3 regions of the Hoeflea sp. genome follow, and region 2 is predicted to be linked to each of the others. Evidence: riboswitches for the same ligand, from Rfam matches in the RefSeq annotation. Region 2 holds a riboswitch; each other region holds the start of a gene.
The links. Region 2 has a riboswitch for cobalamin ahead of AC5E6N_RS07530 (ribonucleoside-diphosphate reductase subunit alpha). Riboswitches for the same ligand answer to the same signal wherever they lie in the genome.
Positions count from the first base shown of each region.

Region 1 (9,584 bases), on a different contig from region 2:
CAGATGACCGATGCAGCATCCGGCATTGACGATGTATTTGCGGACCTTCACGCGCTTTCGACCCGGTGCCGGTTCAATGATTGCCGGCACGACACGGAACCGGGTTGTGCTGTCTTGGCGGCAATTGAGGCCGGTGAGATCGACAAGGCGCGGCTTGGCCGATGGCGCAAGCTCCAGGCGGAGGATGCCTTTAACTCCGCCAGCCTGGCCGAGCGCAGGAGCAAGGACAGGGCATTCGGCAAGATGGTCCGGCGGATCAAAAAGGATTTGAGACGATGATCGGCACCAGGACAGGCCGGATTGTCTGGCATGATCTTTTCACCGGCAACAGGAAACGCTCGATGGCGTTCTATCAGCGCCTTGCAAGCTGGCGTTACGTCACCGAGCATACGACGGATTTTGCCTGGGGTGGCGGCGAGAAGGACTATGTTCTTGCGCTTTCAGGCGATGAGGCCGGCGCGGGTTTGTCGGAGACGCCGCCGGAACTGACGAACGGGTGGATCGCCTATGTGGAAGTGGATGACGTCGACGCCGCCACCGCTGAGGCGGAAACGCTCGGAGGAACAATCCTGCGCCAGCCATTCGAGGTTCCCGGCGTGGGGCGCAACGCCCTTCTGCGCGACCCGCATGGTGCGCTGATCGGCCTATCGCTGTCCCGGCATGATTTTCCGGCGCCCGAGCGCCAGTTTGGTGTCGAAATCCACCTGTCGGACGGACCGGCTTTTCCCGCGGAATTCTATGCACAATTGTTCGGCTGGAAAACGGTTCCGGCGCAAACGGCAAAGAAGGTCGGCACGGTGATCTCGGGACCTTCGGGCGCACCGGTGGCCGTGCATCTGGTAGGCGAACCTCCGGACGGCAAACATGCGGTGTGGATGCCGAGCGTCAAGGTGGCGCAAACGGACGCTGCATTGCGTGATGCAGAAGACCTGGGGGCAATGGCTATTGGCCAGATGACCTCGACATCCGCACAACACCATTACCCGTTGTTGTGCGGCCCTGACGGTGAAGCGATTTGTCTGCAGGAGGCATAAGGCGCAACGCTGCCGATGGGCCGATTTTCCCCACCTTTGAAAGGAAAGAAGATGTTGAAAACAAACAATGAACAGGCCGGGCGATTTTGCCCTCTGACTGTGTTGGCTTGCGCTTGTGGTGGGATACACCACGGCGCGCAACCCGTCTAGTCAGAGACCAAAATCGCCGCAATCAAATGCGTCAATCCAATCACAACTCGCTCTAGAACTCGATCCCGACCTGGGCTTTGACCCCGGACCTGAAGGGATGTTTGACCATCTCCATCTCGGTGACGAGGTCGGCGAATTCGATGAGCTCTTCTTTCGCGTTCCTGCCCGTGATGATGACATGCTTCATCTCCGGCTTCTGCCTGAGCGTCTCGATGATCTCGCTGACCGGCAGATAGTCGTAGCGAAGCACGATGTTCAATTCGTCGCACAGAACGATCTGATGCTGATCGTCGAGGATCATCTCCTTGGCCTTTTCCCAGGCCTGGCGCGCCGCCGCAATGTCGCGCTGGCGATCCTGTGTCTCCCAGGTAAAACCCTCACCCATCGTGGCGAGTGTCACCTGCTCCGGGAACACCTCAAGCACCTTGCGCTCGCCTGTCCCCCATTTGCCTTTGACGAACTGAACGACCCCGACCTTCATGCCGTTTCCGATGGCCCGGAATATGATGCCGAATGCGGCCGTGGACTTGCCTTTGCCCTTACCGGTATTGACGATCGTCAGACCCTTTTCGATGGTTTTCGTCGCGATGATCTTGTCGCGGGCCGCCTTCTTTTTCTTCATCTTCTCCGCATGGCGCGCATTGAGTTCCTCTTCCGAGAGGTTCTTTACCTTGTCAGACTTGTCAGCCATGTCCGGACCGCCTTTCTTCAGTGGTTCCCGATAGTGCGCGCAGATCGAACTGTGCCGAGTTGGACCGCGGCACCCATAGCCCGCGGGCAATCGCCTCGTCCAGCCGGGCCGAAATTTCGCGCAGGGCCGGGCGGTTGTTCTCGTCGATGAATGAGCGCACCCGCTCATCAAGAATGAAAGCCTGATAGACGGCCTCGAAATGATGATCGCGCACGGCGCCCGTCGTCGCCGCGAAGGCGAAAAGATAGTCGACCGTTGCGGCAATCTCGAACGCGCCCTTGTAGCCGTGCCGCATGACGCCCTCGATCCATTTCGGATTGACGGCACGGCCGCGCACCACCCGCGCAATTTCTTCTTCAAGGGTGCGGATCACCGGCTTTTCGGGCCGCGAATGGTCGTTGTGAAAGACGGCGGGCCGCTTGCCCGACAGCGCCTCGACGGTGGCGGTCATGCCGCCTTCGAACTGGTAATAATCGTCGCTGTCGAGAAGGTCGTGTTCGCGATTGTCCTGATTTTGCACCACGGCCTCGACCGTTCCGAGACGTTTTTCCAAAGTGTCGCGCTCGGCCCGGCCTTCAGCATGGGCGCCATAGGCATAGCCGCCCCAGACCAGATAGGCCTCGGCGAGTTCCTCCCTACCCTCCCAGCCGCCCTCATCGATCAGCGCCTGAAGACCGGCGCCATAGGCCCCGGGTTTCGATCCGAAGACGCGGTAGCCGGCCCGCTCGGCGGCAAGGTGCGCGTCGACACCCTCCTCGACCAGCGCCTGACGCTCGGCCTTCATACGGGCGGCAATGGGGTTGTCGGACATATACTCATCAAGCGCCCCGATCGCCCGCGCCGCGCGATCGAACAGCGCAATCTGATCGGGGAACGCATCGCGAAAAAAGCCTGAGACGCGCAGCGTGACGTCGATTCGCGGCCGGTCGAGCAGCGCAAGCGGAACAATCTCGTAACCCGTCACCCGGCGTGACGCGTTGTCCCAAACGGGCTTTGCGCCAATGAGGGCCAATGCCTGGGCAATGTCATCACCGCCGGTGCGCATGTTGGACGTGCCCCAGGCTGTCAGGCCGAAGGAGGTCGGCCATTCGCCGTGGTCCTGCGTGTAGCGGGCGACAAGCAGCTCGGCGGATTTCCTGCCCAGTTCCCAGGCCGCCGGCGTCGGCACGCTGCGGCTGTCGACAGAGTAGAAATTGCGGCCGGTCGGCAGGACATCCGGCCGCCCGCGTGTCGGCGCACCCGACGGCCCGGGGGCCACGAAACGGCCGGACAGACCCGACAGCAAGCCTTCCGTTTCAGCGCTGCCGCATCGCTCCACCGCCGGCGCCAGCGTCCGTTCAATGCCTGCAAGAACGGCTTTTGTCGCAGCCCATTCGGCAGGGCATGCCATCCGGCCTGAAACGAGTTCCTGCGCGGCCAGTTCGATCCGCTCCACCGCATCGCCCGCCGTGCGCCAGGGATCGGGGCTGAGATTTGCCAACCACTGCGGACACGGCCCGGTCCAGGGCGTCGCCATCGCGCAATCCAGCGGATCGAAACCGAGAGCAAGATCGTCGGCGATCGCCCTTTGCAGGCTGGCGTCCTGCCCGTCGCCGGTCCCGCGCGGAACCCGCGCGAGCGCGCAAAGAAGATCGTCCCGAAGCCGTCCTTCCGGCGACCGCCCGAAGATGTGGAGCCCGTCGCGTATCTGCATTTCCTTCAGATCGCACAGATAGGCATCGAGCTTTTCCAGCGCCGCATCGTCGCCGTCTGCCGATGCGATCCCGGCATCGATATCGAGCCCGATATCGCGCACCAGATCGAGAATTTGCCCCTTCAGCAGCCGCAGCCGCCGAGGGTCGCTGCCAGCGGCCTCGTAATATTCGTCGACCAGTGCCTCCAGGTCCTTCAGCAGCCCGTAACTCTCGGCCCGCGTCAGCGGCGGCGTCAGATGATCGATGATGACGGCCGACGTGCGGCGCTTGGCCTGCGTCCCCTCGCCCGGATCGTTGACGATGAACGGATAAAGATGCGGAACGGGGCCGAAAACAGCCTCCGGATAACAGTCCTGCGAAAGGGCAAGCGCCTTGCCGGGCAGCCATTCCAGATTGCCGTGTTTGCCCATATGGACAATGGCATCGGCCTCAAAAGAAGTCCGCAGGAACGCATAGAACGCCAGATAACCGTGCGGCGGGACAAGGTCGGGAGAGTGGTAGCTTTCCTTCGGATCGATATTGTAGCCGCGCGCCGGCTGAATCCCGACCATCACATTGCCGAACCGCATCAGCGGCAACGCGAACCGGCCGATACCATCGCCGGCAACAAAGAACGGGTCGCCTTCCGGTGCGCCCCAGCGCGCGGCGACCGCCGCCCGGACAGGCTGTGGCAACCGGTCGAAGAATTGCTGGTAGTCCGCCCGGCCGATACTCTCGCGGATGGTGCGCGCGTCGATGGCGGCATTTGTCGGTCCGTCCATCAGCGCATCCATCAGGGCATTGCCGTCGCCGGGAAATCCGGAAACGTCGTAACCGTCCTCCGCCATCGCCCGCAGCACCTCGACGGTTCCGGCCGGCGTATCGAGCCCGACACCGTTTCCAAGCCGCCCGTCCCGGTTCGGATAGTTGGCGAGCACCAGCGCAACCTTGCGCTCCGCCGGCGCGCTGCGGCGCAAAAAGGCCCATTTGGCGGCAAGGCGGGCGACAAATCCCGCCCGGTCCGGCTCCGGAACATGGGTGACGATGTTGGCTTCGACGCCTTCGTCATAACGGGCCGCGGATTTGAACGAGACGGCCCGGCTGAGGACGCGGCCATCCACCTCGGGCAATGCCACATTCATTGCAAGATCGCGCGCGCTGAGCCCTTGCGCCGACCCCGCCCAGGTCTGCCGGGTGGATCCCGAAAAAATAGCCTGCAGGACGATGGCTCCGGTCGATTCCAGTACGGTCGGCTTGCGGGCTCCGCCGGGCGCGGAGACGGCAAACCCCGTCGCGTTGATAACGACATCAGGCGGGCATTGCGCGAAAATCGATTCGACCGTCGCAACCGACACCGGATCCTTCAGGCTGGAGACGAAAAGCGGCAGCGGCTGCATGCCCTCCTGTTGCAGCGCATGAATGAGCGCTTCGACAGGCCGGGTTTGACCGCTCTGGACAAGCGCCCTGTAGAAACAGATCGGAACAACGGGCCGCCCGCTGTCAGCGGTCACGATATCCGTCAGCAAAGGGTTTTGGCTGCCCGGCCACCACAGGCCCGATTTGAGCAGTGGCACCGCCGGGGCCGGTTTTTCCGTGCACTCCAGCAACCAGGCGCAATAGGCCAGAAATGACTGAGCGTTGGCCGCCCCGCCCTCGACCAGATACGACCACAGCGCGTTTACATCGCCTTCAGGCAGGGTTGAAAAGGAGGAAAGACCGTCGTCGGGTTTGTCGTCGCCCGGCAATACGGCCATGGCAATGCCGTTTGCGGCAGCGCAGCTGTGAAGGCATTCGAGCGCGTAGGAAAAGTAACTCGCCCCGCCGAGCGCCCGGACGACGATCAGGCGCGCATGTTTCGCTGTCTTGTCGATATAACTGTCCACCGACATGGGATGGCGCAGCGACATGAGGCTGGCAAGGCGAAGCGTCGGAGCGGACGGCCCGGTGCTCGTCTGCGCCGCGGCGAGACCTGCGAGTTCCGTATCGGCCGCGCTCAGGAAAACGATATCGCCCGGCGACTGGCCGAGATCGACAGCCTCATCGCCATCCGAGATCGTTCCCTTTTGCGCCAGCAGCAGATGCATGTCGCCCCTCAGCCGCTGGCAGCTTGGCGCATCGCCGCTTCGATGACGGATTTGTCGATGTCATGCAGACCGATGACAACCAGCCGCGTTGCCCGCGTCTCACCCGCCGACCAGGGCCGGTCGAAATAGCTGTCGACCCGCGCGCCGACCGCCTGGATCACCAGCCGCATGGGCTTGCCCGGCACATCGGCAAAGCCCTTGAGCCTGAGGATATCGTGGTCGCGGATGATGGATTTCAGTTGCCCGATAAACTGCTCCGGATCGGCAATCGCGCCGGTATCGACGACAAAACTGTCGAACTCGTCATGGTCGTGGTGATGGTCCTCGCCGGCCTCGTGCGCGGCTTCATGCGCACGTTCATGATGCGACTTGCGGTTCGCGATGTCGTCTTCGCTCTCCATGCCAAGACCGAGGAGAACGGCGGGAGGAACCTCACCGCCATTCGCCGTCACCATGGCCGGACTGCGTTTCGACCGGGCCGCAACGTCGCTGCGGACCGCCTCGAGGCGCGCATCGTCCACAAGGTCCGCCTTGTTCAGGACGACTAGGTCCGCCGCGGCGAGCTGATCTTCGAACAGTTCCTCCAGCGGACTTTCATGATCGAGAGCATCGTCGGCCTTGCGCTGCGCATCGAGGCGGTCGTGGTCATCGGCAAACCGGCCATCCGCCACCGCGGCGCTGTCGACGACGGTGATCACCCCGTCGACCGTCACGCGCGGCTTGATGCCCGGCCAGTTGAAAGCGGCCACCAGGGGCTGCGGCAAAGCCAGGCCGGAGGTCTCGATGACGATGTGGTCAGGCTTCTCATCGCGGTCGAGCAGCTTTTCCATGGTCGGGATGAAGTCGTCGGCGACGGTGCAGCAGATGCAGCCATTGGTCAGTTCGACAATATCGTCTTCGGTGCAGTTTTCCGCGCCGCAGCCCTTCAGCACGTCGCCGTCCACGCCGAGATCGCCGAACTCGTTGACGATCAGCGCAATGCGCCGCCCGTCCGCCTGGCTCAAAAGATGGCGGATCATCGTGGTCTTGCCGGCTCCGAGAAACCCGGTGATCACGGTCGCGGGAATTTTCTGCCCCTGCATGGTTCAACCCTTCATTTTCAGCGGCAGCCCGGCCGCGACAAGAAAAACACTGCGCGCGCACGATGCGACACGCTGATGCAAAAGCCCGGCATGGTCCCGAAACGCACGCGCCATGGCGTTCTCCGGAACAATGCCGAGCCCGACCTCATTCGAAACCAGCACGACGCAGCCACCGAGCGTCGGCAAAAGGCCGGCAAGCGCGTCCGTTTCCGCGGCGACATCGCGCTCCGCCAGCATCAGGTTGGTGACCCATAATGTCAGACAATCGACAAGAACCGCCCGGCCCTCGCGCGCCTCGGACCGCAAGACATCAGTCAGCGCCAGCGACTCCTCGACGGTTTGCCACGCGGCGCCCCGCCTTTCGCGGTGACGTTTGATGCGTTCTTTCATCTCGTCATCCAGGGATTGGCCCGTCGCCAGGTAGAGGGCCTCGAGCCCGCTCGAAACCACCAGTTCTTCGGCAAAAATGGACTTGCCGGAACGGGCGCCGCCAAGAATAAGGGTCACGCCGGGGCCGAGCCTCGTCATGGGCGCACACACAAAAGGTGAAATCTCATCCTCGTCGCTGCTGCGGCGAGCGAACATCGCTTTGTCATGTCCAGGCGTCCCGCTAGAAAAGAGGGAAACTCTGTTCGTCTGCGATGTCAGTCATGCCGCTTGGAAAAACGGCAATTAAAATACAGTCGTCAGCCATCGCAACCTCCGTGTCCGGCCGGGGAATCACTCCCTTTGAGGCGGGCAAACATGCCCTTTGCGAATGGCAGGTCTCCTGGCTCGCGGATCGACCGGCCAAAGGCCGGTCCGGCATGCCCTCGCCTTCCCAGAGTCACTGCGGCGCAAAGGCGGACGATTCGCAGATTTCTAGAGGCGTCCAACCCGGTTCATTGCGCCGCCACTCCAGTGGCTTACCGGGAAAACCGGAGGTTCCGTCCATTCGAAACACCCTGTTCTCACGGCAGGGACTGCCAATCCGCTCTACAGTCGCGGGGTCGGCTGCGATTTAAGCGCCCGGTTTGGGTCCGCCCGTCGCATTCCCTTTGATCCTCCTGGCTTCGCCATTGCGGACCATTCGCAGAACGAGTGATAGGCGCAGTCGGCCCGGGCTGTCAATCGGGATCGGAAAGGGACCAGGCCAAGGTGGCGTGCAAAGCGGGAGGGATGGTTACGCGGCGGCCGCCAACCCCGACTGGCGGTCGACATAGCTGACGCGGTTGCGTCCGTCTTTCTTGGACTTGTAGGTCAGCAGATCGGCCTCGCGCAGCGCCGTCTCGAGACATTTGCCGCCTTCGTAGCGAACGACGCCGATGCTGATCGTCAGGCGAATCTCGTTTTGGTCGTAGATGAACACGTTCCGCTCGACCGCATGGCGCAGGCGCTGCGCCACATTCCATGTTTCCTGAACGGTTTTGCGGTTGAGTGCGACGGCGAATTCCTCGCCGCCCAGCCGCGCCACGACATCGTCGGCACGCAGGTTGATGCGGAATAGGTCCGCGACCTGAACGAGGATCGCATCGCCGGCATCATGTCCGAAACGGTCATTGACCTGTTTGAAATGATCGAGATCGATCACCAGCAGCGCGCGGCTGTCTTTGCCGCAGGAACGTTTCCTGGCTGCCTCGCGATCCTTCCGGCTCTTTTGTGTTTCGGCAAAGGCGCGGCGGTTCAAGAGGCCGGTCAGCGCATCGGTTCTCGAAAGCACACGAAAATGATCCGCCAGCATATCGGCCCGTGCCTGCAGGGTCACGACGTAGAGGACAAAGGGAACAGCGACGACCAGCGTTATTTTCAGGCAAAGGATGATCTCGGCCACCAGTTCCGGCCCGCTCAGGGGCGGCATGAAATAGGCATTGACGCCTTGCGCCAGAAGAACGATCCCCACCAGAAGCAACAGTGAGCGGGCGGCAATCGCGCCGAGCTTGTTTCTGACAACACCAAACAAAGTCAAATCCGGGTCAGTCACCCTGATCTCCACAAAAGCGAAACATCAATGTGCCCGGCGCAAAACGCCGAACCTGCCCTTGAGATGATCACAAGAGATCCGCACCTGCAGAAAAGCGAGCGCCAGCCCAAAGGCAATGCAACAGTCATTCACCTGCCTCACCGGCCCGTCCGGTTCGGCTGTTTCCACACCTTGGATAGGCATGGACGCGAGCCGATTTTCATTTCGGCCGCCCGCACTACCTACACAATAGCGTGAAAAGACAAACACCGGTTTATGAAAGACGGTTAGCGCGCTGTTAAGAAAATCGCTCAAACCCCGGTAATTGCGGCGTTATCAGAGCGGCGAGACGCGCCGCGATCGCATCGAGCGCATCATCCACATGAGCGTTGTAATCCAGGCTTTCCGCGGCAATGCCGAGGCCTGAAAGAAACCCGCGGCGAAAGGCGTTTTCGGTAAAAAGACCGTGCAGATAGGTTCCGAAAATCCGCCCGTCCGGCGACATGGCGCCGTCGGCGCGCCCGTCGATCAGACAGTAAGGCCGGCTGCAGTCGGGACCTTCGGTGCGGCCGAGGTGGATTTCATAACCGGACATCGGAAGGTCAAAGGCAACGCTGTGCGCCTTCACATTGCGAACCGTTTTCTCCGGTTCAAGCACCGTTTCGATATCGAGGAGCCCGAGCCCGTCGGCCTCCCGTTCCCCGCCCTCGATCCCTTCCGGGTCGAAGACCTTGCGTCCCAGCATCTGCAGACCGCCGCAAATGCCGACGACATGTCCGCCCCGGCGAACATGACCCTCAAGCTGCACATCCCAGCCATTGCGGCGAAACCCGGCGAGATCGGATATGGTCGACTTCGATCCGGGAATGACGACCAGCCCGGCGTCTTCGGGAATATCCTCGCCGCCGCGCACCATGACCACATCCACGTC
Region 1 is NZ_CFHWAF010000017.1:26,758-36,341, reverse strand. Features, by position in the region: gene rsgA (ribosome small subunit-dependent GTPase A) at 1-279, shown strand, start outside; gene AC5E6N_RS05390 (VOC family protein) at 276-1,034, shown strand; gene cobO (cob(I)yrinic acid a,c-diamide adenosyltransferase) at 1,237-1,875, opposite strand; gene cobN (cobaltochelatase subunit CobN) at 1,868-5,632, opposite strand; gene cobW (cobalamin biosynthesis protein CobW) at 5,641-6,714, opposite strand; gene cobU (bifunctional adenosylcobinamide kinase/adenosylcobinamide-phosphate guanylyltransferase) at 6,718-7,242, opposite strand; cobalamin riboswitch at 7,457-7,799, opposite strand; gene AC5E6N_RS05365 (GGDEF domain-containing protein) at 7,877-8,674, opposite strand; gene AC5E6N_RS05360 (cobyric acid synthase) at 8,952-9,584, opposite strand, start outside.
Region 1: it holds a riboswitch for cobalamin, as region 2 does, so the genes downstream of both, cobU (bifunctional adenosylcobinamide kinase/adenosylcobinamide-phosphate guanylyltransferase) here and AC5E6N_RS07530 (ribonucleoside-diphosphate reductase subunit alpha) in region 2, are expected to answer to the same signal.

Region 2 (9,584 bases):
ATGCAGTTAGCCGAGACCGTTCAGATCTGAACTTCCCTCGCGTGGCCGAATGACTCAATCTCACTTTTTCTGCGCAAATGCAGGGACAAGGAAATCTCGCAGGTGCAGGGATTCTCGAGCATTCCGCTCTGCCCATGACACCGTGTCATGTTTTTCTGAAAAGAAATCATTTTTGTTCATGTTTGGGCTGAGGCATACAACCCGCACGGCCCATCGTCGGCACAACGAATCCAACTGACTAAGCAAAACCATGACCAAAGATTTCACCTTCACAATCAAGAGCATTCGTTTCAACGAAGATTACACGCCATCCGACGGCACGCGGATCACCACCAATTTCGCCAATCTGGCGAGAGGGGAGCGTCGCAAGGAGAACCTGCGCAACGCGTTGAAAATGATTGACAATCGCTGCAACGACCTTGCGCATTGGGACAATCCCGAGGGCGATCGTTACTCTGTCGAACTCGACATCATTTCCGTCGAGATGGATATCAAAGGCAATGGAGATACCTTCCCGGCGATCGAAGTCCTGAAGACGACGATCCTGGACCGGAACACCGACACGCGCATCGACGGTCTCGTCGGGAACAACTTCTCTTCCTATGTGCGGGACTATGATTTCAGCATCGTGCTGCCCAAACACAACAAGGACTGTTCGGGCTTCAGCGTTCCGGACGATTTCGGCGAGTTACACGGAAAGCTCTTCAAAGCCTTCGTCGCCTCGGATGCCTTCAAGTCGCGGTTCCGCAAACCTCCGGTGATCTGCCTAAGTGTCTCCGAGACCAAGACATATCGGCGGACGGCGAACGACCATCCTGTGCTGGGTGTCGAATATGAACCGAACGGCTCCTCCCTGACCGAGCAGTATTTCCAGAAGATGGGTATGGAGGTGCGTTATTTCATGCCGCCGAAGAGTGTCGCGCCGCTGGCTTTCTACTTCTCCGGTGATCTGCTCAACGATTACAGCAATCTCGAACTCATTGGCACCATCAGCACGATGGAAGCCTTCCAGAAAATCTACCGCCCCGAGATATACAACGCCAATTCCGTCGCAGGCCAACGTTACACACCGAGCCTGAAGCATCAGGACTATTCGCCCACGCGCGTAATCTACGACCGGGAAGAACGGACCCGGCTGGCGATCGAACAGGGGAAATTTGCCGAGGAACACTTCATTAAACCGCGTCGCACCGTTCTGGACGCGTGGTCCGCCCAGGCCGCTCTCTGACCAGACAGGAAAACCACGAGGTCATCTCCCATGAACAAACTACTCCCCACGTCGACTGCAGGTAGCCTGCCGAAACCCTCCTGGCTCGCGGAGCCCGAGAAACTGTGGTCGCCGTGGAAGCTGCAAGGTGAGGAACTGGCCGATGCCAAGCAAGATGCGCTCCGCGTGTCCCTGGTCGAGCAACAGCGCGCGGGCATTGACATCGTAAGCGACGGAGAACAGACGCGACAGCATTTCGTCACGACCTTCATCGAGCATCTCACAGGCGTTGATTTCGAGAAACGCGAGACTGTCAGGATCCGGGATCGCTATGATGCGAGCGTGCCGACCGTCGTGGGACCTGTGTGCCGCGAAAGGCAGGTTTTCGTGGAAGATGCCAAATTCCTGCGTCAACAGACCGACGCCCGCATCAAATGGGCGCTTCCGGGACCCATGACCATGATCGACACGCTCTTTGACGCCTACTACAACAGCCGCGAGAAGCTCGCATGGGAGTACGCCAAGATTCTCAATGAGGAAGCGAAGGAGCTTGAGGCGGTCGGTGTGGACATCATTCAGTTCGACGAGCCCGCGTTCAACGTATTCTTTGACGAGGTGAACGACTGGGGGATTGCCACCCTGGAACGGGCCAAGGAAGGGCTGAAATGCGAGACGGCCGTTCACATCTGCTACGGCTACGGCATCAAGGCCAATACGGACTGGAAGAAGACGCTCGGTTCCGAATGGCGGCAATATGAAGAGATCTTCCCCGGTATCCAGGCTTCCAGTGTCGATCTGGTTTCTCTGGAATGCCACAACTCGCATGTTCCGTTGGAACTCATCGAACTGATCCGGGGCAAGAAGATCATGGTGGGCGCCATCGATGTGGCGACCAATACCATCGAAACCCCTGAGGAGGTCGCCGACACCCTGCGCAAGGCGCTTCAGTTCGTGGATGCCGACAAGCTCTACCCCTGCACCAACTGCGGGATGACGCCGCTGTCACGTCAGGTCGCGCGCGGTAAACTCAGTGCTCTGTCCGCAGGCGCCGAAATCATCCGGCGGGAGCTATCGACTCCGCTTGCTGCGGAGTAAGGCCTGAGCCGGAACTGATTTGCACTGTCACCACCTTTTGACGGGGGAGGATTCCCATGTCTGACACCGCCGCTATGGACATGATCGACCCACCCGCCCTGCGCGATTGCTGTGGCAGGTTCGCCACCGGCGTTACCGTGATCACCACCCGCACACCCGAAGGCGATCACGGCACGACGGTCAGTGCATTCATGTCGGTCTCGCTCGACCCGCCATTGATCTCCATCTCTCTGGACCGACGGTCGAAGATGCTGGGAAAGATCCGGAAATCGTGCCGTTTTGCAGTTAACATACTGGCTCAGAATATGCGCCCGCATGCAATGCATTTTGCAGGGCGGTCAGACGAGACATTGAAGGACCTGTTCCTGGAGCGCCATGGCCTGCCCATATTGCGCTATGCCGCAGCCGTCATATGGGCCGATGTCGTACAACAGGTCGAGGCCGGGGATCATGTCCTCCTCCTGGGCCGTGTCCGGCATCTGGACCGTGACCCGGCAGCCGCGCCACTTCTGTACCATGCGGGGCAGTTTGGCAGCCTTGCCGCTCATCCGGCCGGTTGAGCCCTGCTGAAGGTGGCTTTGCGCGTGCCCTCTTCACGGATGATCTGGATATGCCAGCCTAAAGGCGTCTTCCGAGCTTTTCCCTTTCAATGAAAGGCTGTGTCCGCACGAGTTGAAGTGGTTTCATGCCTCTGGCGGCTCGATCAGTGCCTTGAGATTTCGGACACGATGAAAAACGATATCCCGAAATCCGAAAGACGATGTGCTGCGGTCGGAAAATCCGGCGCACATCACTCGTCTGACAGACCTTTTGGTCTTGTTAGCAGGTAGCTGTCCATGATCCAACCATGATGCTCGCGCGCCTGCTCGCGCAGGCATTCGATCTCACCGCATACCTCCCTGAGTCTGCCTGAGATCAGGATTTCATCAGGGGTCCCCACATAGGCGCCCCAGTGGATGTCCACGTCGCCTTCCACCGATGTGAAGGCTGTGTCACCGTCAAGCATCACGACAACGCTGTCGACATTGTTCGGAAACCCCTCGGCCAGTCTTCGCCCCGTCGTGATCATGATCGACTCCCCGATGCGGTTGAGCGCGATCTTGTGCTGCGCAGCCAGTGCTTGCACGCTGCTGATGCCCGGCACGACTTCATATTCCAGTTCGAAATTACCTTTGGCGCGGATGTTGTCGAGGATGCGCAACGTCCCGTCATAGAGCGACGGATCGCCCCAGACGAGAAAAGCGCCGGACTCGTCATCGCCAAGTTCCTCGATCAGGAGGCGCTCGTAGACCTGCTCAACCTCATTGCGCCACGCTTCCACGCCCTGATTATAAGACGATGCAGACTTTTCACGGCGAGGCACGTTGAAATCCAACATCCGGTAGTCCTGTCCGCTAATGTAGCGTTCGCAGATTTCGCGGCGTAGGCGCGCAAGGTCCGCCTTCTCCGTTCCCTTGTCGGGGATGAAGAAGACGGAAACCTCGTTAAGGGCATTGATGGCCTGAACGGTTACATAATCCGGATTACCGGCGCCGATCCCGATGATGATGACCCTCCGCTTCATGACCTAGTCCCAGCTCAGTGCGCCGCCGTTCTGGTACTCGATGACGCGGGTCTCGAAGAAGTTCTTTTCCTTCTTCAGATCCATCGCCTCGCTCATCCACGGGAACGGGTTTTCCGCTTCCGCGAAGACCGGCGCAAGGCCGAGCTGGGCGCAGCGACGGTTGGCGATGAAGTGCATGTACTGCTCGCACAGCGCGGCGTTCAGTCCAAGGAAGCCACGCGGCATGGTGTCCCGCCCATAGGCGGCTTCCAGCTCCGCGGCATCCTTCAGCATGGCGCGCACCTCATCCTGGAACGCCTTGGTCCAGAGGTCGGGGTTTTCAAGTTTGATCTGGTTGATGACATCAATGCCGAAGTTCAGGTGGATCGACTCGTCGCGCAAAATGTACTGGTACTGCTCGGCGATGCCGACCATCTTGTTGCGCCGGCCCAGAGACAGGATCTGCGCGAATCCGGTATAGAACCACATGCCTTCAAAGACGACATAGAAGGCGATGAGGTCGCGCAGGAAGGCCTGGTCGGCTTCCTGCGTGCCGGTGGCGAAAGCCGGGTCATCGAGATGCTTCGTGTAGTCGAGAGCCCAGGCCGCCTTGTCGGTGATCGACGGAACCTCGCGATACATGTTGAAAAGTTCACCCTCGTCGAGGCCGAGGCTTTCCACGATATACTGGAAGGTATGGGTGTGGACCGCCTCCTCGAAGGCCTGGCGCAGCAGGTATTGGCGGCATTCGGGATTGGTGAGGTGCCGGTAGATGGCCAGCACGATGTTGTTGGCGACCAGCGATTCCGACGCGGTGAAGAAACCGAGATTGCGCTTGAGCATACGCCGTTCGTCCTCCGTCAACCCGTCGGCCGACTTCCACAGCGCAACGTCAGCCTGCATGGAAACCTCGGTCGGCATCCAGTGATTGTTACAGCCTGCAAGATACTTCTCCCAGGCCCAGCGGTATTTCAGCGGCAGGAGTTGGTTGACGTCGGCACGCGCATTGATCATGCGCTTGTCGTCGACGGTAACGCGCGCCGCGCCCCGTTCGATATCGCCGAGCCCCGTGGCATCGGCCACGGCGTCGGCATCTGCCGGCAGGAGAGAGACGGCAGAGGCGCTATCGGCTTTCGGTTCTGACCAGTCGAGCATGTTCATGTTCCTTTCCGTTCTTTCGCCGCTCACTGGCAGGCTTCGCATTCGGGATCATCGATGGCGCAAGCCTGCGGCGCGGCGGCGACGGCGTTGAGCTTGCCGTCGGTGCCTTTCAGCGTCGATTTTTCGACATGGGTGGCCGAGCGCGAGCGCAGGTAGTAGGTGGTCTTCAGCCCCTTCCTCCAGGCCAGGCGGTAAAGTTCGTCCAGCTTCCTGCCGCTCGGTTCGGCGATGTAGAGATTCAGCGACTGGGCCTGGTCGATCCACTTTTGGCGGCGCGACGCGGCGTCGATCAGCCAGGCCGAGTCGATCTCGAAAGCGGTCGCATAGAGCGCCTTCAGATCATCGGGCACGCGGTCGATCTGGCCGACCGAGCCATCGAAATATTTGAGGTCCGAAATCATCACCTCGTCCCACAAGCCGCGTTCTTTCAAGTCGTGGACGAGTGCGGCGTTCACCACGGTGAAATCGCCGCTCATATTCGATTTGACGAACAGGTTCTGGTAGGCGGGTTCGATCGATTGTGACACACCGCAAATGTTGGAGATCGTCGCCGTCGGCGCGATCGCCATCGTGTTGGAATTGCGCATGCCGGTCTTTTTCACGCGCTTGCGCAGGCTCTCCCAGTCGAGCGTCGAACCGGTGACCATCTCGACGCCAGGTCGGGCTTCCTCGAGAAGCTTGATCGAATCGAGTGGCAGCACGCCCTTCGACCACAGCGAACCGTTGAAGCTCGCATAGCGGCCGCGCTCGGCGGCAAGGCCCACCGATGCCGAGATTGCTTGATAGCTGATCGCTTCCATGCTGGTGTCGGCGAAGCTCACCGCCTCATCAGACGCGTAGGGAATGCGCAGCTTCTGCAGCGCGTCCTGGAAGCCCATCAGGCCGAGCCCCACCGGGCGATGCCGCAGATTGGAATGGCGCGCCTCGGGGATGGTGTAGAAGTTAATGTCGATTACGTTGTCGAGCATGCGCATCGCAGTGCCGACGGTCTGTGCAAGCCGGTCGAGATCGATCCCCTTTTCGGTGACATGGTTGGCGAGATTGACGGAACCCAGATTGCAAACCGCCACCTCGTCCTTGGACGTGTTCAGTGTGATCTCAGTGCACAGGTTCGACGAGTGGACAACGCCGGCATGGCCCTGCGGCGAGCGGATGTTGCATGGATCCTTGAAAGTGACCCACGGATGGCCGGTCTCGAACAGCATGGTCAGCATGCGCCGCCAAAGATCAAGCGCAGGCACCTTTTTCGACACTTTGATGTCGCCGGCCGCTGCCTTCGCCTCGCAGGCCTCGTAGGCCTTGCGGAAATCGGCGCCATAAAGATCGTGCAGGTCCGGCGCCTCGTCAGGCGAGAACAGCGTCCACTCCCCGTCGTCCTCGACGCGCTCCATAAACAGGTCCGGCACCCAGTTGGCGGTGTTCATGTCATGTGTGCGGCGGCGGTCGTCGCCGGTGTTTTTTCTGAGATCGAGGAACTCCTCGATGTCGATGTGCCATGTTTCCAGATAGGCGCAGACCGCGCCCTTGCGCTTGCCTCCCTGGTTGACGGCAATGGCCGTATCGTTGGCGACCTTGAGGAACGGCACCACGCCCTGGCTCTGACCGTTGGTGCCCTTGATGTGAGCACCGAGGCCGCGCACCGGCGTCCAGTCATTGCCGAGCCCGCCGGAATACTTGGCCAGCAGCGCATTGTCCTTCACGCCCTTGAAGATCGCATCGAGATCGTCGCCGATGGTGGTCAGGAAGCACGACGACAATTGCGGGCGCAGCGTGCCGGAGTTGAACAGCGTCGGCGTCGAGCACATGAAATCGAAGGACGACAACAGGTTATAGAATTCGATGGCGCGTGCCTCGCGGTCGATCTCGCGCGTGGCGAGCCCCATGGCGACACGCATGAAGAAGGCTTGCGGCAGTTCGAAGCGTTTTCCTTTCGTGTGCAGGAAATAGCGGTCGTAGAGCGTCTGCAGCCCGAGATACTGGAAAGTCAGGTCACGCTCGGGCTTCAGCGCCGCGCCGAGCCTTGCCAGATCGAAGCGGCCCAGTTCGGGGTCGATCAACTCGGCCTTTATGCCTGCCTCGATGAACTGGCTGAAATAGCCGGCATAGCGCCCTTCCATCTCGGTCTGGGTCGCCTGTTCCGGTCGGCCGGAAACGAAACTCAACGCCTCGCGGCGCAGCCGGTCGAGCAGCAGGCGGGCGGAGACAAGACTGTAATCGGGCTCCTGCTCGACCAGCGTGCGGGCGGCAAGGATCGGCGCCAACGACAACTCGTCGAGCGTGATGCCGTCATAGAGATTGCGCCGCGCTTCGCTCAGCACGGCGTCGGGCGAAACGGTCTCAAGCCCGTCGCAGGCTTCCGCGACGATCGCCGTGAACCGCGCCTCGTCGAGTGGCGCCAGGTTGCCGTCGTCGGCCGTCACCTGGAGGCCTTTCGCAGGTTCTTTCCCGGTCTCCTGTGTTGTATCGGCTGCACGTTCGCGCGCGCGTTCCTCGCGGTAGAGTACATAGGCGCGGGCTGTCTTGTGATGGCCACCGCGCATCAGTGCCAGTTCGACCTGGTCCTGCACATCCTCGATATGGAAGGTGCGTCCTTCGCCGACCCGCCGCATCAGCGCCGTGATGACCTGTTCGGCCAATTCTTCCACCACTTCATGGACGCGGCGCGAAGCAGCGGCGGTGGAACCTTCCACGGCGAGGAAGGCCTTGGTCAGCGCAACCGTGATCTTGGCCGGATCGAAGGGCGTGACTGCCCCGTTACGTCGTATGATGCGGTATCCGGGTTCCGCCGGCGCGTTCGTCTGAATTTCGATGGAAGCGGGAACCGTCGTGGTTCCGTCCGATTTGAGTGCTGTCGTTGCCGGCATCTTTTCCCCGTGGCGTTGTGGACGGGGACATGCGCGAGGACGCGAGCGTAATGACGGAGGAAAGACCGTCAATGCAAGCGTACCGCCGGGACACCCCGCCCGTGGACGTTCAAATGCATCACGGCAGGTCTCCTGGCTCGCGGGTCGTTGCCATCCACCGTCTTCCCGAGGCGTCCACCTCAGTGACACGATTGGCGATGACTCACCGCTTACAGTTGCGGGGGCAGCACCGGCTTTGCGAAAAGCGCACCGGTTTCCCTCTTAGCTTCCGAATCAGGCGATGCGGAAGAACCATGACTTCAATATCTGGTATAGGACTGATTGTCGGTGTCAACATATCGTTATGAAAATGCACAGGCGCGAGCATCGGAAGTGACACCGGGCCACCCAAAAGGAGCGCCGCGCCTTAAGCCTCCAAAAGGCAAGAGCGGGTCTTGAACCGGCAAAACGCCAGGCTCATACACACGCCAAGGGCGTTCATTTGCAGAACCTGGCCTCATACATCAACAAACGACGCGAGACTGCATTGTCCGAATCTCGAGCTTTCCGCTCCAAAACGAACGGGTACGCAAGGGTTCATGCCTCAATTTCCAGCGCTGTCAAAGGTCTCGAGCAGCAGGCCAGGATGTAGCCTTCCTCGATCTCCTCATCGAGAATGCCGCCATTGTGGCTCATCTCGACCGAACCCTTGGTCTTGAGCACCTTGCAGGTTCCGCAAAGGCCGGATTCGCAGGCGGCGGGAATGCGCAGCCCGTGCGCGCGTGCGGCCTGCAGGACCGTTTGATCGGGGGCGCAGACGCCATCGACCGCCGACAGCGCGAACCGGATCGCCCGATGATCGCCAAGGTCATCGCCATCCTGCTGGTCGCCGATGGCCGGGTTCGCCTCGGGCGGCGCGGTTGCAAAACTCTCCTGGTGATAGTGCGCCATGTCGAAGGCGCTGTTTTCCAGCATGTCGCGGACGACGGCCATGAAGGGTTCCGGACCGCAGCAGAACACCTCACGATCGAGGAAGTCCGGGGCGAGCAGCGGCAGACGGACCGCGTCGATGCGGCCGACATGGCCGGCCCAGCCCTCGTTGGCAGAACGTTCCTCGACGACGAAGCCAAGCGACAGGCGCGGCATGCGGCTGCCGAGGAGTTCGAGTTCCCTGCGGAAGATGATCTCCTCCGGCCGCCGCGCGCAATTGATGAACACGACATCGGTCCATGGCGCGCAGTCGTTGAACCAACGCAGCATCGACATCATGGGTGTAACGCCCGATCCGGCCGACAGAAACAGATAGCTGGCCGCCGGATGGTTGTGATGGGAGAAGTCGCCGACAGGGCCATAGGCGCGGACATAGTCGCCCGGCCTGAGCTTGTCGAACATCCATCGTGTGCCGATGCTGTCCGGCTGTGCCTTGACGGTTACCGCGATCGACAACGGCCGTGACGGGCTGGACGATAGCGTATAGGTGCGGAAAACCGGCTCATTGCCAACGAGAAGCTCCAACGTGATGAACTGCCCGGGGCGATAGCGAAACCAGGTCTGATTGTCCGAGCGGAAAGTGAAGGTCTTGACACTAGGCACCTCATCGCTGACCGCTATGACTTCCAGCACCTGCAACCGATCGTCCCAGGGTGCCATTTCATCAAGGTGGCGATAAAGCGGCGCCTCGCTCATATCGTTCATGGTTTTGCCCTATGCCACGCTGCTGAGAACGGAATCGTCG
Region 2 is NZ_CFHWAF010000027.1:25,891-35,474, forward strand. Features, by position in the region: gene AC5E6N_RS07500 (LysR family transcriptional regulator) at 1-30, shown strand, start outside; gene AC5E6N_RS07505 (DUF1852 domain-containing protein) at 251-1,228, shown strand; gene AC5E6N_RS07510 (methionine synthase) at 1,259-2,302, shown strand; gene AC5E6N_RS07515 (flavin reductase family protein) at 2,359-2,862, shown strand; gene cobF (precorrin-6A synthase (deacetylating)) at 3,093-3,866, opposite strand; gene AC5E6N_RS07525 (ribonucleotide-diphosphate reductase subunit beta) at 3,870-5,000, opposite strand; gene AC5E6N_RS07530 (ribonucleoside-diphosphate reductase subunit alpha) at 5,030-7,870, opposite strand; cobalamin riboswitch at 7,976-8,181, opposite strand; gene AC5E6N_RS07535 (FAD-binding oxidoreductase) at 8,447-9,535, opposite strand; gene AC5E6N_RS07540 (aromatic ring-hydroxylating oxygenase subunit alpha) at 9,554-9,584, opposite strand, start outside.

Region 3 (9,584 bases), on a different contig from region 2:
CCGACTTTCATAACAACGCACACAAAAGCGGCTTGACCGCTGACATGACTTGGCCTAGAAAGATCGAACCGTACCGTACGGTACGCATTGGATCATTGGAAATGGCAGTGCAGATCAGTCCCGTACCGCAACGGATGGACGCGTTTACGCCGCGCCAGAACGCCGTGCTGGACGCGGCCCTCAATCTGCTTGTCGAGGGCGGGGGCGGGGCACTGACGACGGCGCGCATCGCCCGGGCCGCGAACTGTTCCAAGGAAAGCCTTTACAAATGGTTCGGCGACCGGGACGGTCTGCTTGCCGCCATCATCGAATATCAGGCCGGCAAGGTGCGGCTGCCCGAGGCGGCGACCTTGCCGGAAAATGTCGAGGCCTTTCGCGGGTCGCTCGAGCGTTTCGCTCTGGATTTGCTGAACGTGCTTTCGGGAGACGTGTCCCTGGCGCTCAACCGGTTGGCGATCGGCCAGGCCAGCCGCGAGGATGCGCATCTGGGTCGGCTGGTGCTGGAGCGCGGGCGCCGGATGATCGGGCTGCGTGCCGGGGCTTTGCTCGAAGCCGGGCGGACCCAGGGCCTGATCGCCTATGACGACGGCGAGGAGGCATTCGGCACATTGTATGGTCTTATTATCCGCGATTTGCATGTCCGCCGCCTGCTGGGCGATCCGCCTGCTTCCGGGAACGGGATGCTGGAGGGACAGGCGAAAAAGGCCGTCGAGCAGTTTTTCTCACTTTACGGAACCGCCGAAGCGACCGGATCGAAGCCCGGGACGGTCCGGACAGACACATGACCAATTCAAGACATGAAGGAAAGGAAGACCCATGCGTGTTTATTATGATCGCGATGCCGATCTCAATCTGATCAAATCGAAGAAAGTCGCCATTATCGGCTACGGCAGCCAGGGGCGGGCGCATGCGCTGAACCTGAAGGATTCAGGCGCTCCGAACATCGTTATCGCCCTGCGTGAAGGATCGGCGACGGTAAAAAAGGCCGAGGCGGACGGATTTGAGGTCAAATCGGTGGCGGATGCCGCCGCCTGGGCCGACCTGATGATGATGGCCACGCCCGACGAATTGCAGGCCGACATCTATCGCGACCATATTGCCGGCAATATTCGCGATGGCGCCGCGATTGCCTTCGCTCACGGGCTGAATGTGCATTTCGGCCTGATCGAACCGAAAGACACGGTCGACGTGCTGATGGTCGCCCCGAAGGGACCGGGTCACACGGTGCGCGGCGAATACCAGAAAGGCGGCGGCGTGCCGTGCCTCATCGCCGTTCATCAGGACGCGTCGGGCAATGCCCACGATCTCGGACTTTCCTATGCCTGCGGCGTCGGTGGCGGACGCTCCGGCATTATCGAGACCAACTTCAAGGAAGAATGCGAGACCGACCTTTTCGGCGAGCAGGTGGTGTTGTGCGGCGGTCTGGTCGAACTGATCCGTGCCGGTTTCGAGACGCTTGTCGAGGCCGGATACGCCCCGGAGATGGCCTATTTCGAGTGCCTTCACGAGGTCAAGCTGATTGTCGATCTGATCTATGAGGGCGGCATCGCCAACATGAACTACTCGATCTCGAACACGGCGGAGTGGGGCGAATATGTCTCCGGCCCGCGCATCATTACCGATGAAACCAAGGCCGAAATGAAACGTGTCCTGAACGATATCCAGACCGGCAAGTTCACCTCCGAGTGGATGCAGGAATACCGGGCCGGCGCGGCGCGCTTCAAGGGTATTCGGCGCAACAACGATGCCCACCAGATCGAGGAAGTCGGCGAGAAGCTGCGCGGCATGATGCCATGGATCAAGTCCAACGCGCTTGTCGACAAGGAACGCAACTGATCCGGATCGCCGGTATCGTTCCGTTAAACGATGCAATCGAGGTTGAGCAGGGCGCCTCGCGCCCTGTTTTTTAATGAATGAAATATATCTTGAGTTATATAAAATAAACATGTTCATTATTATTTGAAAAGAACTGTTGCAATATTGTAATCAACACAAAGTGTTGGGTCTTTTATTCTGAATGTGATTTGAAGGCGGGCTGGTAATACATCCATATGGGGTCAACGCAACCAACGAGGATACATTGCGATGACCAGAATTTTGCGTGTTTTATCGATGGCAGTGCCTGCGGCCCTGGCGGCCGGAATGGCCGGCGCGGCCGATGCCGTGGTGGAGCCGGCGCCGGTGGCGGCGCCCGCGGCCTTGCCTGCTCCGACCTATTGGGACGGGTTTTATGCGGGTGTTCTCCTGGGATACCACCACGAGACCGTCGATACCGTCGGGGGCAATGGCTCGGGCGCCTCGCTCGGCGGCTATGCGGGTTACAACCACCTGTTCAGCAACAATATCGTTGTCGGTGTCGAGGGCGATTACAATGCGGCCTTTGGCAGTTTCAGCGGGTTTAACTGGGAATTGTCGAGCTTCGGAAGTATTCGCGGTCGGCTCGGCTATGCCATGAACCGTTTCCACGTCTATGCCACGGGCGGCCTGGCGCTGATGGATTTCGAGGCGTCATTCGCGGGCCCCGGCAATCCGGGCCTTGAGACCGGTTGGACGATCGGCGGCGGGCTTGAATATATGGTGACGGAAAAGATCAGCGCGCGCGCCGAATATCTCTACATGAATTTCAACGACACGTTCCAGGATGTGGGAGCGCCGGCCGGCATCACGACCGATATCCACAATGTCCGTGCCGGTATTGCCTATCATTTCTGATCGACGATACCCGGGTGGGGACCCGCCGCTGCCATTGCGGCAGCGGCAAGGCCGGGTGAATGATGGATCAGCCTCATTCTGCGCCTCAAGCGATATTGACAGCCAGCCTGAACACGATAAGACTGCCGGCCAGATGGTTCCGGCGACGCCTTACGGCTAGCCGGATGAAAAGGGAACACGGTGCGGTGTAACCATCAGGTGCCAAATCCGTGACTGCCCCCGCAACTGTAAGCGGAGAGCTTGTCAGCGAAAACCACTGGGTATGGCCTTTGGCCTGCGTCCCGGGAAGGTGCTGACTGGCAAAGACCCGTAAGTCAGGAGACCTGCCATCGCTCAACTTAAACTCGGGCGGGGTGCCCCCGGGGAGGTCGCAGTGATGACATCGAATATCTCGCTGACATTTGCCGGTCGTTTCAGGGCCGGCCTTCATCTCTCCCGTTGCCACCCGCCGCGTCCTCGGGGGATGATGGTCTTTGCAAAACAAGAAATGCGCGATTTTGTCGGTATGCACCCGCTGCCGGCAAGCGGGGTTCGCCGGCCCGGATAATCAGCGGCCCGGCTATCTCCTGGCCAAGGCAATCCATTCACGATTTTCCGGCAGCGCCGCCGCGCGGCTCGGCATGTCGCTTCGCGGTGTGCGTTGCATGAGCCAGTGCAAGCGTGCCTGTGTGATCGCGCTGTCCGGGCCTTCCAGATACACGCTCGTTTTCGGCGACCTCGACCCGCACGGCAATGCCGAGGCGATCCTCGAACTTGCCGGACAATACGCCACCGCGCCCGATGGGCTCGTGGAACGCGCCGAGCGTCCTGAAGCCCTGCGCGCCGGCATTCTCGGCCGCGTTCCGCCGCTGCATCTCGATGGCGACCCGATCGACCCCGATTTCACCATTTTCCCAGCATCCGACAGCAACAAGGAAATACATTGATGACGCTTATGACAGGTCCGTTGAAACCGATTTTGAAAACCCTCGATCCGGATCGCCGTGCTTTGCCGGCTGCCGGCCTTGCGGTTGCGCTCGCGCTGACAGGGGCGATCGCTCCTGCGGCTGCTGAAAGCGTGACCGTCGGTCAGACATTCCTCGCAACGGGCCTGGATCCGGCGGACGGGTCGACAGGCTGGGCGCTTGTAACCCACGGCATTGCCGAACAGCTTTTCACCGTTTCGCGCGATGGCGAGGTCGTCCCCAACCTTGCCGCGTCCGCGGCAAGGAACGATGATGGTTCATGGACCGTCGAACTGTCTCCCGGCCGGTTTTTCTCCGATGGAACGCCGGTGACCGCCAAGCTGGTCGCGGAGGCGCTCAACCGCACCGGCGAGGCGAATGCATCGGCACGTGCGACCGCGGGCCGCTTGACCTTCGAGGCGCTGGATGCCGATACGCTCAAGGTGACGTCCGAGCAGCCGACGGCAATCCTTCCGTCCATTCTCGCCGAGTGGGCCTTTCCGGTCTATCTGGAGACCGACGGGGCGCCGATCTTCACCGGTCCCTTTGCCGTGGAAAACTTCGAGGCCGGCGCGGCCATCGAAATGGTGCCGAATACGCACTACGAAGGTTACGAGCAGCGGCCGGATGTCACAATCCGGCGGATCGCCGATGGCCAGTCGCTGGCGCTTGCATTTGCCTCAGGCGAACTGGACCTTGCCTTCAACCTGCCGGTCGAAACGGTTTCGATGTTCGAGGGCAGAGAAGACCGGTCCGTGACGTCTTTCCCGGTCGCCTACCAGTACATGATGTGGATGAACACGCGCACGCCGGCACTGAGCGACGTCCGGGTCCGCCGGGCGATCGATCTTGCCGTCAACCGGGACAATCTTGTTGCCGCCGCGCGGGCGGGCAAGCCGGCGACCGGCGCCTTCGCCGCCGCCTACCCCTTCGCCGCCGAGGGATCGCTTGCCTACGACCCGGAGGCGTCGGCCCGTCTGCTTGACGAAGCAGGCTGGATGGTCGGCGATGACGGTGTCCGCGCGAAGGACGGAAAAAAGCTGGAGCTCGTTTTGTGGGCGTATCCGCAGCGTCCCGATCTTGTCACCTTCCAGCCCGTTGTCCGGGCAGCCTTGGCGGAGTTGGGCATAGCTGTGACGACACAGGTCACAGAATCGCCGAGTGACGTCGCTGCCAGCGGCGCGTTCGACCTGTTCCTGTGGGCGCAGCATACCGCGCCGGCGGGCGATCCGGGTCTGTTTCTTTCCCTGTTCTTCGAAACCGGCGCCGCTCGCAACTATACAGGCTGGTCCAACGCGGCCTATGACGATGTCGTCGCTGCGCTGCGCGCGGCCACGAGCCCTGACGAGCGGATCGATCTTGCGAGACAGGCGCAGAAACTGATTGCGGACGGTGCTCCCGTTTCGTTCCTCGTCACGCCCGAATGGCATGTCGGCCTGTCCGAGCGCCTGGCGGACTACCAGCCCTGGGGTTCGGATTACTATGTGATACGCCCGGATCTTTCGGTGTCGCATCAGTAGGGGCGGAGCTTACCGATGACCTGGCTTGCGGCAGCGCGGATGGTGGTCATGGCCCTTGTGTCGTGGCTGGCCGCGGTTGCCGTGAGCTTTATGCTGATCCGCCTCGTTCCCGGCGATCCGGTTGATATCTTCGTCAATCGAATGAACGTCAACGCCAGTGAGGAGTTGCTGGCTGCCTATCGCCGGGCCTGGGGGCTTGAACACAGTCTGATCGAGCAGTTTCTCATCTGGCTGCGGGGTTTCATCACCCTCAATTGGGGCGTGTCCTTTGTGACCGGCGGTGAGGTTTCGAACGAACTTGCCCCGCGCCTGGCATGGTCGGCCGCGATCGGCTTCGGTGGCATGATCGCCGCGCTTTTGTGCGGCACGCTGCTCGGTTTTCGTGCCGCGCTCCACCCCGGAGGTCTGGCCGACGGGCTTTCCCGGAGCATGGCCGTTGCCGGTCAGGCGCTCCCGGCCTTTGCCGTCGGGCTTGTTGCCCTTTGGCTGTTTGCCGCCGAGCTTCGATGGCTTCTTCCCTTCTCCGGCGGCGCCGTTGAACGGCTCATCCTGCCGATCGCGCTTGTCGCGTTTTTTTCCGTCGGCAGCGTGTCGCGCCTGGTGCGTGCGGGGTTTGCCGAAACGGCCGCCGCGCCGTTCATGCGGACCGCCCTGGCAAAGGGTCTTTCGCGCAAGACCGCGCTGTGGCGCCATGGCCGCCGCCAGGCCGCGATTGTGCTCGTGGCCGGCATTGCGCCCGATCTGGCGTGGATCGTGGGGGGAACAGCCATTGCCGAGATCGTTTTCGGGATTCCGGGATTGTCCGAACGGGTTGTGGAGGCCGTGTCATCGCGCGACTATCCGGTTTTGCAGTCATATGTCGCGCTTGTCGCCCTTTGGATCATTCTTGGCCTGCATCTTTGCGCCCTGCTGCGGCGGACGCTCGACCCGCGGCATGGCGCCCTGCCGCTGAGGGTGCAATGATGGAGGCAAGACGCCAGATTTACCTGCCGGTTACCCTGTCGCTTCTCGGCGCGATGCTGCTGGGCGCGGCCTGGCAGCCGCATGATCCCCATGCCGTGGATCTGAGCAATGTCCTCTCCGCGCCCTCGTTGACACACTGGCTTGGAACGGATCATCTGGGCCGTGATGTCGCCTCGCGTATCCTTGCCGGGGCGCAGCCGTCTCTTTCGGCCATCGCGATTGTCATCGCCTCAAGTATCGGTCTCGGACTGGCGGCAGGTATGGCAATAGGATTCGGCCCGCCGGCGCTTTCCAGGTTCATGCGCTGGTTGGCCGAGACGGCGCTCGCGCTGCCGACCCTCATTATGGCTCTGCTCCTCGCGGCGCTTTTCGGCGCTGGCCTCATGGCGATCTCGGCAGCACTGGTTGTGAGCACCTGGGCACCCTATGCGCTCAGCATATCGGCATTGCTTGAACGCTTGAGGGGCGAACAATACTGGCTTGCCACCCTGGCGCTCGGATCATCGGTCACGGGGGCCGTGCGCCGGCACATGCTGCCCAATGCGTGGCCGACGATCGGTGCGCTGGCGGGCGCCGATGCCGGCCGCGCGGTCATTCTGGTGGCTTCCCTGGGGTTCCTCGGGCTCTCGGCGGACACGGGGCGGCCCGAATGGGGCGCGATGGTCCATGAGTATCGCATGTTCCTGTTTTCCGAGCCTCGACTGGTTCTGGCGCCGGTCCTTGCCACGGCGATGGCCGCCTTCATGCTCAACCGGACCCTTGATCGCGGCTGATCCTGGGTTTTGATCGAGTTGTATCGGAGACCCGGACTAATCGGCAGACATGCGGGAGCGGTATTGCGGCCGCGCCCGCATTGCCTTCAGCGCCTTTTTCAGTATGGCGAGCGGCACTGCCTGCGCGGGCCGTGATAGGGCTGGAACGTGTTGTCCGAGACCCGGTAGGACCGGTATTTGCGGAAGCAATAGTTCACATGGGCACGCGAACCGTAGGCGCGGTAGCGCGGGGCCGGGCGGTAATAGGGGGTCCGCCCATAGGTGCGGCCGTAATAGCGCGGTCCGTAATAGGGTTTCGGATAATAGTAGCGCTTCTTGTAGTAACGGCTGTTGCAATAGGCGTTGTAGCAGTGGTAGCGGCCGTGGCGCGGGCCGCTGGCGACGATCCCGCCGATAATCAGACCGGTCACCAGGCCGGCGCCGAAATTTCCGCTGTTGGAGCCGTAATGGTATTTCTTTCCCGCCTCGGCATGGGGCGTCGTCAGCGCCAGCAGTCCGGCGCCGATGACAGCGATGACAAGCCCTTTAAGCAGTCCTGGCATGGATGCCTCCCGGATGTGAGTTCAACGACATTAACTATTTGTCATGTTCAGTTCTGTGGCAAGCGTGCCGTGCGCGCAAAGCGATCACATTGTCATCACGCTATGCTGTAGAGCGCAGTCAAAAACGTTTCAATTCAGCGCGTTGTTTTGGTTTGCTCAAGTGCGATCAAGCCTGCGTGACAAGCTTTGGCGAAAGCTCTACACAGGATCGGCAGCCATGCCGCGAACGGATGATATGGAAAATGTCCCTAAGGATCGCAACATTCAACGTCGAGAACCTGATGAGCCGGTTCGACTTTTCAGGCTTTCGCAACGAGTTGCGGCAGGATCGCAGTCTCAAGCTTTTCGATATCAAAAACGAGGCGGAATACCGCCGGCTCGAACAGGCGCGGGCCATCGCGCATACGGACGATACCCGCCAGCTCACCGCGCTGGCGATTGCCGAAACCGGGGCCGACATTCTGTGTCTTCAGGAGGTCGACAATCTCGACGCCCTCAAAGCCTTCGAATACGGCTATCTCTTCAAGATGATCGGCCGCGGGTACCGCAACAAATATATGGTCGACGGCAATGACGGCCGCGGCATCGACGTGGCGGTCATGATGCGCGAGGAAACGCGGGACGGGCAGCCGATCGTCTTCGAGGCCATGCAAAGCCATGCGCATCTGACCTATGACGATCTCGGTCTCTTCGACGATGCGATCGCCGAGACCAACCGGCCGCGGGACCGCATCTTCCGGCGCGACTGTCTCGAAATCGATGTGACGGTCGGCGGGCGGCCGCTGACCGTTTACATCGTGCATTTCAAATCGATGGGCTCGCCGCGCGACGGCATGGACGGCCGGACGGCGACCATGGCGGTACGCAGGGCCGAGGCAAGGGCGGTGCGGCGCATCATCGAGGAGCGGTTCGGCACCGGAAAGACGGCCGGCAAGCGCTGGGTCATCTGCGGCGATATGAACGACTACCAGGAGCGCGTCATCATTTCCGGCGACCGGATCAATGGCTATGTGTTCGAGCCGGTCCGCGAAGCCGAGAGCGCCGTGGATGTTTTCACGTCGGACGGCTTTGCCGAGAATGCCGTGCAGCGGCGCGACGCGCTTGACCGCTGGACCCTGTTTCACACGCGCGGTCCCGACGAACGGCACCTTTGCCAGCTCGACTACATCATGCTTTCGCCTTCGCTCGCCGAGCGCAATGCCAGCCGTATTCCCGACATCATCCGCGCCGGGCAGCCGTTCCGTACCATCTTCCCCGACGGCCAGGCCCCCGAGCGCTATCCGAGAACCGGCTGGGACCGGCCGAAAGCCTCCGATCACTGCCCGGTGGCAATCACGCTCGACATGCTGTGATCAGCCGGTGCGCGGCTTTTGGCATGACGCGGTCAACAGAACCGTTCAACAGGCGAGAATTCCGTTGTCGGTTCCGAAGCAGCTATGCCATGTTGGCGCCGCAGCGTTTGTTCCAAGTTGACCGGAGTGCCGATATGCCTCGCCAATACGCCATTTACGATGTCTTTTCCGCCGACCGTCTTGCCGGAAATCCCCTGGCGGTGGTGTTCGATGCGGAAGGGCTGTCGGATGAGGCGATGCAGCGGATCGCCGGGGAATTCAATCTCTCCGAGACGGTGTTCGTTTTTCCGGCGGAAAATCCGGCGCACGGCGCGCGCCTGCGCATCTTCACGCCCGGCCGCGAGCTGCCGTTTGCCGGCCATCCCACCGTCGGCGCCGCGGTCGCGCTGGCGGAGAAGAAATCCGGCAGCGACATGGACATCGATCTGATGGCGGTGATGGAAGAGGGCGTCGGGCCGGTGCGCACCGTCGCCAAGCTGCAGAGGGGCGAGCCGAGTTTCGCCGAGTTCGACCTGCCGCGCCTTTCCGGCCGCATCGCGTTCGACATCGGCAAGGAGACGGTGGCCGCCGCCCTGCAGATCGAGCCGCAAGAACTGGGTTTCGAGAACCACCATATCTCCTTCTGGAATGCCGGCGTGCCTTTCCTGATGGTGCCCGTGCACGATCTGTCGGTTGCCGCCAAGGCGCGCTGCGACGCCATCCAGTGGGAACAGCTCGCGCCGATCGCCGACGGCCAGCTCGCCGACGCATTCGTCTATTGCCGGGGCGGGGTGGCGCA
Region 3 is NZ_CFHWAF010000047.1:1,972-11,555, reverse strand. Features, by position in the region: gene AC5E6N_RS11050 (TetR/AcrR family transcriptional regulator) at 102-785, shown strand; gene ilvC (ketol-acid reductoisomerase) at 817-1,836, shown strand; gene AC5E6N_RS11040 (outer membrane protein) at 2,086-2,712, shown strand; cobalamin riboswitch at 2,830-3,057, shown strand; gene AC5E6N_RS11035 (DUF1636 family protein) at 3,186-3,638, shown strand; gene AC5E6N_RS11030 (ABC transporter substrate-binding protein) at 3,638-5,176, shown strand; gene AC5E6N_RS11025 (ABC transporter permease) at 5,192-6,139, shown strand; gene AC5E6N_RS11020 (ABC transporter permease) at 6,136-6,912, shown strand; gene AC5E6N_RS11015 (BA14K family protein) at 7,011-7,454, opposite strand; gene AC5E6N_RS11010 (endonuclease/exonuclease/phosphatase family protein) at 7,697-8,806, shown strand; gene AC5E6N_RS11005 (PhzF family phenazine biosynthesis protein) at 8,941-9,584, shown strand, end outside.
Region 3: it holds a riboswitch for cobalamin, as region 2 does, so the genes downstream of both, AC5E6N_RS11035 (DUF1636 family protein) here and AC5E6N_RS07530 (ribonucleoside-diphosphate reductase subunit alpha) in region 2, are expected to answer to the same signal.